Regions from separate parts of the Agrobacterium sp. H141 genome, predicted to be linked through region 1. Evidence: predicted binding sites of a transcription regulator. Region 1 holds the regulator's gene; the other holds the start of a gene.
What was found. Region 1 encodes PhoB, which activates phosphate uptake and scavenging genes when phosphate is short. Its sites were predicted from a motif close to TGTCATNNANCTGTCAT; they were not measured.

Region 1 (3,419 bases):
TCGGCAAGGATGTGTCGGTTTACTACGGCGAGAAACGTGCGCTTTTCGACGTGAACCTGAATGTTCGCGAAAATACGGTGACTGCCCTGATCGGCCCGTCCGGCTGCGGAAAGTCGACCTTTCTGCGCTGCTTGAACCGCATGAATGACACGATCGAAAATTGCCGCGTGTCCGGCAAGATCACACTCGACGAGCTGGATATCTACGATCCTTCGATCGACGTGGTGGAACTGCGCGCCCGTGTGGGCATGGTGTTCCAGAAGCCGAACCCCTTTCCGAAGTCGATCTATGAAAACATCTCTTATGGTCCGCGCATCCACGGGCTCGCCAAGGGCAAGGCCGACCTGGACCAGATCGTCGAGACAAGCCTGCAGAAGGCCGGCCTCTGGAACGAAGTGAAGGATCGCCTTCAGGAGCCAGGCACCGGCCTTTCCGGTGGTCAGCAACAGCGCCTGTGCATCGCGCGCGCAGTAGCGGTCAGCCCGGAAGTCATTCTGATGGATGAACCCTGTTCGGCGCTCGATCCGATTGCGACGGCCAAGGTTGAAGAACTCATCCACGAGCTGCGCGCCAATTACACGATCGTGATCGTGACGCACTCGATGCAGCAGGCCGCGCGTGTCTCGCAGCGCACCGCCATGTTCCATCTTGGCGTACTCGTTGAAGAAAACGACACAGACAAGATGTTCACCAATCCGGATGATCAGCGCACGCAGGATTACATCATGGGCCGCTTCGGCTGATATCCCGTTTCATCCGCGCTGAAGCCAATTTCGAGGATACCTCAAATGCCATCGACCCATATTCTATCCGCTTTCGATGAAGACCTTAAATATCTGATCCGGCGCATCTCCGAGATGGGGGGCCTTGCCGAACAGATGGTCGGTGACTCGGTCCGCGCATTGGTCAATTCCGACGCCGCCCTTGCCCAGAAGGTGATTTCTGACGACGTGGTGATGGACAATGCCGAGCGCGAAATCGGTGACAAGGCCATCATCACCATAGCTCGTCGCCAGCCGGTCGCAGCCGACCTGCGCGAAATCATCGGTGCGCTGCGAATCGCCAGCGATCTGGAACGCGTTGGTGACATGGGCAAGAACAATGCAAAGCGCGTGATGGCCGTTCAGGGCACCGGCGTTCCCCGCAAGCTGGCGCGCGGACTGGAACATCTCTCCGAACTCGCACTCGAACAGCTGACCGATGTTCTGGATGTCTACACCACCCGTTCTGCGGAAAAGGCCAAGATCATCCGTGACCGCGACGAAGAGATCGACGCCATCTACACCTCGCTGTTTCGCGAGCTTTTGACCTACATGATGGAAGATCCGCGCAATATCACGACCTGCACGCATCTGCTGTTCTGCGCCAAGAATATCGAGCGAGTGGGTGACCACGCGACCAATATCGCAGAGACCATCTATTACATGACCACCGGTACGCAGCCGGAAGGTGACCGTCCCAAGGACGATACGACGACCGATGTCAGTGCGGTCGCGGAATAAGCACTTGAAGTGAGACACTAGATGGCGCCGAAAATAGCTGTGGTTGAAGACGAGGAGGCGCTGAGCGTCCTCCTGCGTTACAATCTGGAATCTGAGGGCTATGAAGTCGAGACGATCCTTCGGGGCGACGAGGCCGAAATACGCATGCAGGAACGGGTTCCTGATCTCCTGATCCTTGACTGGATGTTGCCCGGCGTGTCGGGGATCGAACTTTGCCGCCGCCTTCGGGTTCGCCCGGAAACAGAACGGCTGCCGATCATCATGTTGACGGCACGCGGCGAGGAAAGCGAACGCATACGCGGATTGGCGACAGGTGCAGACGACTACGTGGTCAAGCCCTTCTCCACACCGGAACTGATGGCACGGGTAAAAGCCATGCTGCGTAGGGCGCGGCCAGAAGTGCTGTCCAGCGTTCTGCGTTGCGGCGACATCGAACTCGACCGCGAAACGCATCGTGTTCACCGCAAGAGCCGTGAAGTTCGACTTGGACCGACCGAGTTTCGTCTGCTGGAATTCCTGATGGCATCGCCCGGGCGTGTCTATTCGCGTTCACAGCTTCTGGACGGTGTGTGGGGGCATGACATCTATGTGGACGAGCGTACCGTGGACGTGCATGTCGGCCGGCTACGCAAGGCGCTTAATTTTTCCAACATGCAGGACGTGATCCGCACCGTGCGCGGCGCTGGATATTCCATGGAGGCCTGACAGGTTACCGACCCATGCTGGCGGTTGCTACCGCTGTTTCAGCCCATTGCCCAGCCAGGCGGTGGGCTTTTTACTTACTACATAAAAAAGGCCCCTTGCGGGGCCTCATCTCATGATCTTTATCGGCTGGGAAGCGATTGCTTTTGCGCGGATGAGCGCCTGCGGTCATTGACTGGCTGATAAGCCAGTTTCGAGTGGTAGGTGCAGTAAGGTGCGTTATCCGATGCCTCGCAGCCGCAGAAATGAAACTCATCAGTCATCGGATCGCCAATCGGCCATTTGCAGGTGCGATCGGTGAGTTCCGTGAGGGCAAGACGACGCGAAATCGGCACCACGACATTGGATGGCACCGGAACGACTGCACGCTCCTCTTCGCCACCAGCATCGATTTCATCCTGTGACACGGTTGTGCCGGCAGGACGGGCGGCCGAGCGCGTGGCTACACGTGGCTGAAAGCTTTGCGGCCGCGCTGTCGTTGGCGCCGGACGCTTTGGCGCGCGAGAGGCAGACGAGGAGCCGCCAGCCTTGGCGCGACCGGGCAAACAAAGTCGGTGTACCTTGCCAATGACAGCGTTTCGACTGACGCCGCCTAGTTGTGCCGCGATCTGGCTTGCGCTGAGACCTTCGGCCCACAACTTCGTCAGCCTTTCAACGCGCTCATCAGTCCAATTCATGCCAAATATCTCCGCCTGTAGCGCATTCCGAGGCCGAATCCTTCACCGCTGCCTCGGAAGACTCCGAAACAAAAAATATGCCTCGATATTGTCGGTGACTAGTTCCGCCGCATGCAGTCTAGTAATTGATCATTAACCTAGTGTGAGCCTGACTCCGTGACAAGAGTCGCCGGAATCATCGCGAATCGATTTCATAGTTTTCCCCAACTTGCTGTCCACAGGCTAAAATACCACTATCGCCTACTAAAGCGTGGCTGCGACGGCACCGTGCTAAAAAGTCCCGCAATTGCGGTGATTTATTGACATGGGGGTCCGAAATGAAGATAGTGCGCGAGCCGCCGCAAGGCGGCATTTTTGATTTTTAGACTTCGTAACACCCGCCAATCAGCGAAACCCGTATCTTCCGTGCCTGTCGAAGGAGTCAAGCGCAATGGCCGAGGCCTCCCCGCTCTATCAGACCTATAATCGCGCTCCGTTGCGCTTCGAACGCGGCGAGGGTGTCTGGCTGATCACCGAAGACGGCGAGCGCTATCTCGAC
Region 2 (3,419 bases), 2.0 Mb from region 1:
GCCGGCAATCATGATCGCAGTCAGCAACACGCCGATTTCGCGCAATTGCAAAATGCCGACGAGATCGACCACGAAGATCTCGGCACCGAAATAGCGAAGCTGGAACGCGCCCTGCTGGGCAATGATGGCTCCGATCAGAAACGACATCAGCGTGATGATGGGAACAGCGCGGACGCCCATATGGTCAAGCTGGTTGACCACGGCTGCCGGAGATATGCCGCTGCCGCGATTGATCTTCGTCTGGGCTCCACGTACCGCCGAGCCTATGACATAGAGCATCGCCAGAACGTCATCCCAGAGATCAACAGTCATCCTGCCGAGTGGACTGAAGAGGCGTTCGAAAATCGGCGGCCTCGGAGCCGCTGGCGCGGGTTTGGGGACCTCGTCGGGCAACTCCTCGATCAGTTCGATCATGGTGTCCGAACCGCCTGCCAAAGATGCCTTTTGGCCGCGCTGATCAAAGCCGATGGAGATGCGCCGCACCAACCAGGCACCCGCCATATCCATCGTCGAAATACCGGAAATGTCGAGCGCGACATCACCTTGGGCATTCTCACCGGTGACACTGTCTAGCTGGGATATCACAGGCCCGAGGGACGCATTGGTCCACGGTCCGCTGAACATGAGCGTGCGCGCCGAGCCTTCGGAAGAGCCGGCCCACTCGATCTTCGCGCTATCCTGATTGACCGGCTTCAAGCTTACATGTCTCTTCGGTATGAATGGTGGCCGCACACATCACATATCGGCCATCGGAAATACAGTTCAGAAACGTTAATATAGCTCGCCGCGCCGGCATTTCCATCCGCATAACGTCTTTACACAGGCCATAGTCACCCTGCGGCAACAGATAGCGCCTCGCCACCTGACGCAGAGCCCCGATAACGCGTGCCCGCAAGACGGTGACGGGAATCAGGCGGCCTGTATATCGGACACTTTGGCGGTCTCGACCTGGACCGGCATCTGTGATTGCGGTGCCGGCAAAGCCGCGATCGGCTTTGCCGCGCCGATCAGATGGCCCCAATTGATCATCTCGAATGTGCCGTCCTGGTTCTCGGCAACGGCAGTGCAACTTTCAACCCAATCCCCGGTATTGATGTAGTGGATACCGTCAATATCCTCCATCACCGCGTGGTGAATATGGCCGCAGATCACGCCATCCACGTCATTTTTTCGCGCTTCTTCGGCGACAACGCGCTGGAACTCACCGATGAAATTCACCGCCTGTTTCACCTGCTGCTTGGCCCAGGCCGAAAAGGACCAGTAAGGCATGCCCAGATAACGACGAACGGCCGCGACAACCACATTGATCGCAATTGCCATATCGTAGGCCCAGTCACCAAGATAAGCGAGCAGTCGGGCATTGCGAACCACCATGTCGAACTCGTCGCCATGCAGGACCAGATATTTCTTTCCGTCTGCCGTCTCGTGAATCATCCGGTGCGCCACTTCGATGCCGCCGAAATGCGTGCCCGGAAAGGCCCGCAGGAATTCGTCGTGATTGCCCGGAATATAGACGATGCGCGTACCTTTTCGGGCCTTGCGCAGCAGCTTCTGCACCACATCATTGCAGCTCTGCGGCCAGTACCAGCTGCGCTTCAGGCGCCAGCCATCGATGATGTCCCCGACCAGGATGATCGTGTCAGCTTCATGGGTTCTCAGAAAGTCCAACAGGAAATCGGCTTTGGCAGCTTTGGAGCCAAGATGAACGTCCGATATGAACAATGTTCTGAAGTGCCGGGTTTCGATGTCTGCGCTCACGGGCGTCATCCTCTCAACGATGGTCCATGTCGCGTTTTGAAAACCAGACTCGTGTATCAGGAAGATGACAAGCGGCAGTTGAAGGGCGGTTGCAGGCTCCAGTGAGCCGATTCCGGTGGAAAACAGCCCTGAAGGCGAAGGAATACACGTTTCGGCAACACACTTGGCTGTAATCCAATACTCGCCATTCCGCCCAATTGGTGTATGGAGTGACAGTGACAAGGCAATAGACAAGATCTCGGTGACAGAATGACCTCGAAAGACACATCCAAGCAGCAATCCGGCCCCGAAACGGGTGATCTGGACGCGCAGGCACTCTTCTATCACCGCTATCCGCGCCCCGGTAAGCTTGAGATCCAGGCGTCAAAGCCGCTCGGAAACCAGCGCGATCTGGCTCTTGCCTATTCACCCGGTGTCGCGGCCCCTTGCCTTGCGATCCGCGACAACCCTGAAACCGCGGCCGACTACACCGCGCGCGGCAATCTCGTCGCCGTCATTTCGAACGGCTCGGCCGTTCTGGGCCTTGGCAATATCGGCCCGCTGGCATCCAAGCCGGTGATGGAAGGCAAGGCGGTCCTGTTCAAGAAATTCGCCGGCATTGACGTTTTCGATATCGAGATCGACGCCGTCCAGGTCGACGAAATGGTCAACACCGTGGCCGCGCTCGAGCCCACTTTCGGCGGCATCAACCTTGAGGACATCAAGGCACCTGAATGTTTCGAGGTCGAGCAGCAATTGCGCGCCAAGATGAATATCCCGGTCTTCCACGACGACCAGCACGGCACCGCAATCATCGTCGCTGCCGGCGTTTTGAATGCGCTGGAACTGGCCGGCAAGAATATCGAGGACGCCAAGATCGTCGCCTCTGGGGCCGGCGCCGCGGCGCTTGCCTGCCTCAACCTGCTGGTGCTCCTGGGCGTCAGGCGCGAAAACATCTGGGTCCATGATATCGAAGGCCTTGTCTATGTTGGCCGCGAAGTGCTGATGGATCCATGGAAGTCTGTCTATGCGCAGGAAAGCGACAAGCGCCAGCTCTCCGAGACCATCGACGGCGCCGACGTCTTTCTTGGCCTGTCTGCAGCCGGTGTCTTGAAGCCCGAACTGCTGGCCCGCATGGCAGACAAACCGCTGATCATGGCGCTTGCCAACCCGAACCCGGAAATCATGCCGGATCTGGCGCGCGAGGCACGACCCGATGCCATGATCTGCACAGGGCGCTCCGACTTCCCCAATCAGGTCAACAACGTTCTGTGCTTCCCCTATATTTTCAGGGGTGCACTCGATTGCGGCGCGACCACGATCAACGAAGAGATGAAGATGGCCGCCGTACGTGCCATCGCAGCCCTTGCCCGCGAGGAAGTCTCCGAAGTTGCCGCCCGCGCCTATACCGGCGAGACACCGGTGTTTGGTCCCAACTACCTGATCCCCTCGCCCTTTGACCCGCGCCTGATCCTGCGCATTTCGCCAGCTGTCGCCAAGGCCGCAGCCGATTCCGGCGTGGCACTGCGGCCGATCGAAGATTACGACAGCTATCTCGATCAGCTGAACCGCTTTGTCTTCCGCTCCGGCTTCATCATGAAGCCGATCTTTGCCAGCGCCAAGGTTGCCACCCGCAAGCGCGTGATCTTTGCCGAAGGTGAAGACGAACGCGTGCTGCGCGC

Region 2: ACWPM9_RS08680 (UDP-2,3-diacylglucosamine diphosphatase) is a predicted target of PhoB. The motif match lies at 1,812-1,828, and genes of this name have one in related genera.

What each region holds. Positions count from the first base shown of each region.
Region 1 covers NZ_CM169893.1:3,854,720-3,858,138, forward strand. Annotated here, with positions in the region: gene pstB (phosphate ABC transporter ATP-binding protein PstB) at 1-743, shown strand, start outside; gene phoU (phosphate signaling complex protein PhoU) at 789-1,502, shown strand; gene phoB (phosphate regulon transcriptional regulator PhoB) at 1,524-2,207, shown strand; gene ACWPM9_RS18130 (GcrA family cell cycle regulator) at 2,327-2,881, opposite strand; gene ACWPM9_RS18135 (aspartate aminotransferase family protein) at 3,312-3,419, shown strand, end outside.
Region 2 covers NZ_CM169893.1:1,897,148-1,900,566, reverse strand. Annotated here, with positions in the region: gene ACWPM9_RS08685 (MlaE family ABC transporter permease) at 1-696, opposite strand, end outside; gene ACWPM9_RS08680 (UDP-2,3-diacylglucosamine diphosphatase) at 910-1,767, opposite strand; gene ACWPM9_RS08675 (NADP-dependent malic enzyme) at 2,008-3,419, shown strand, end outside.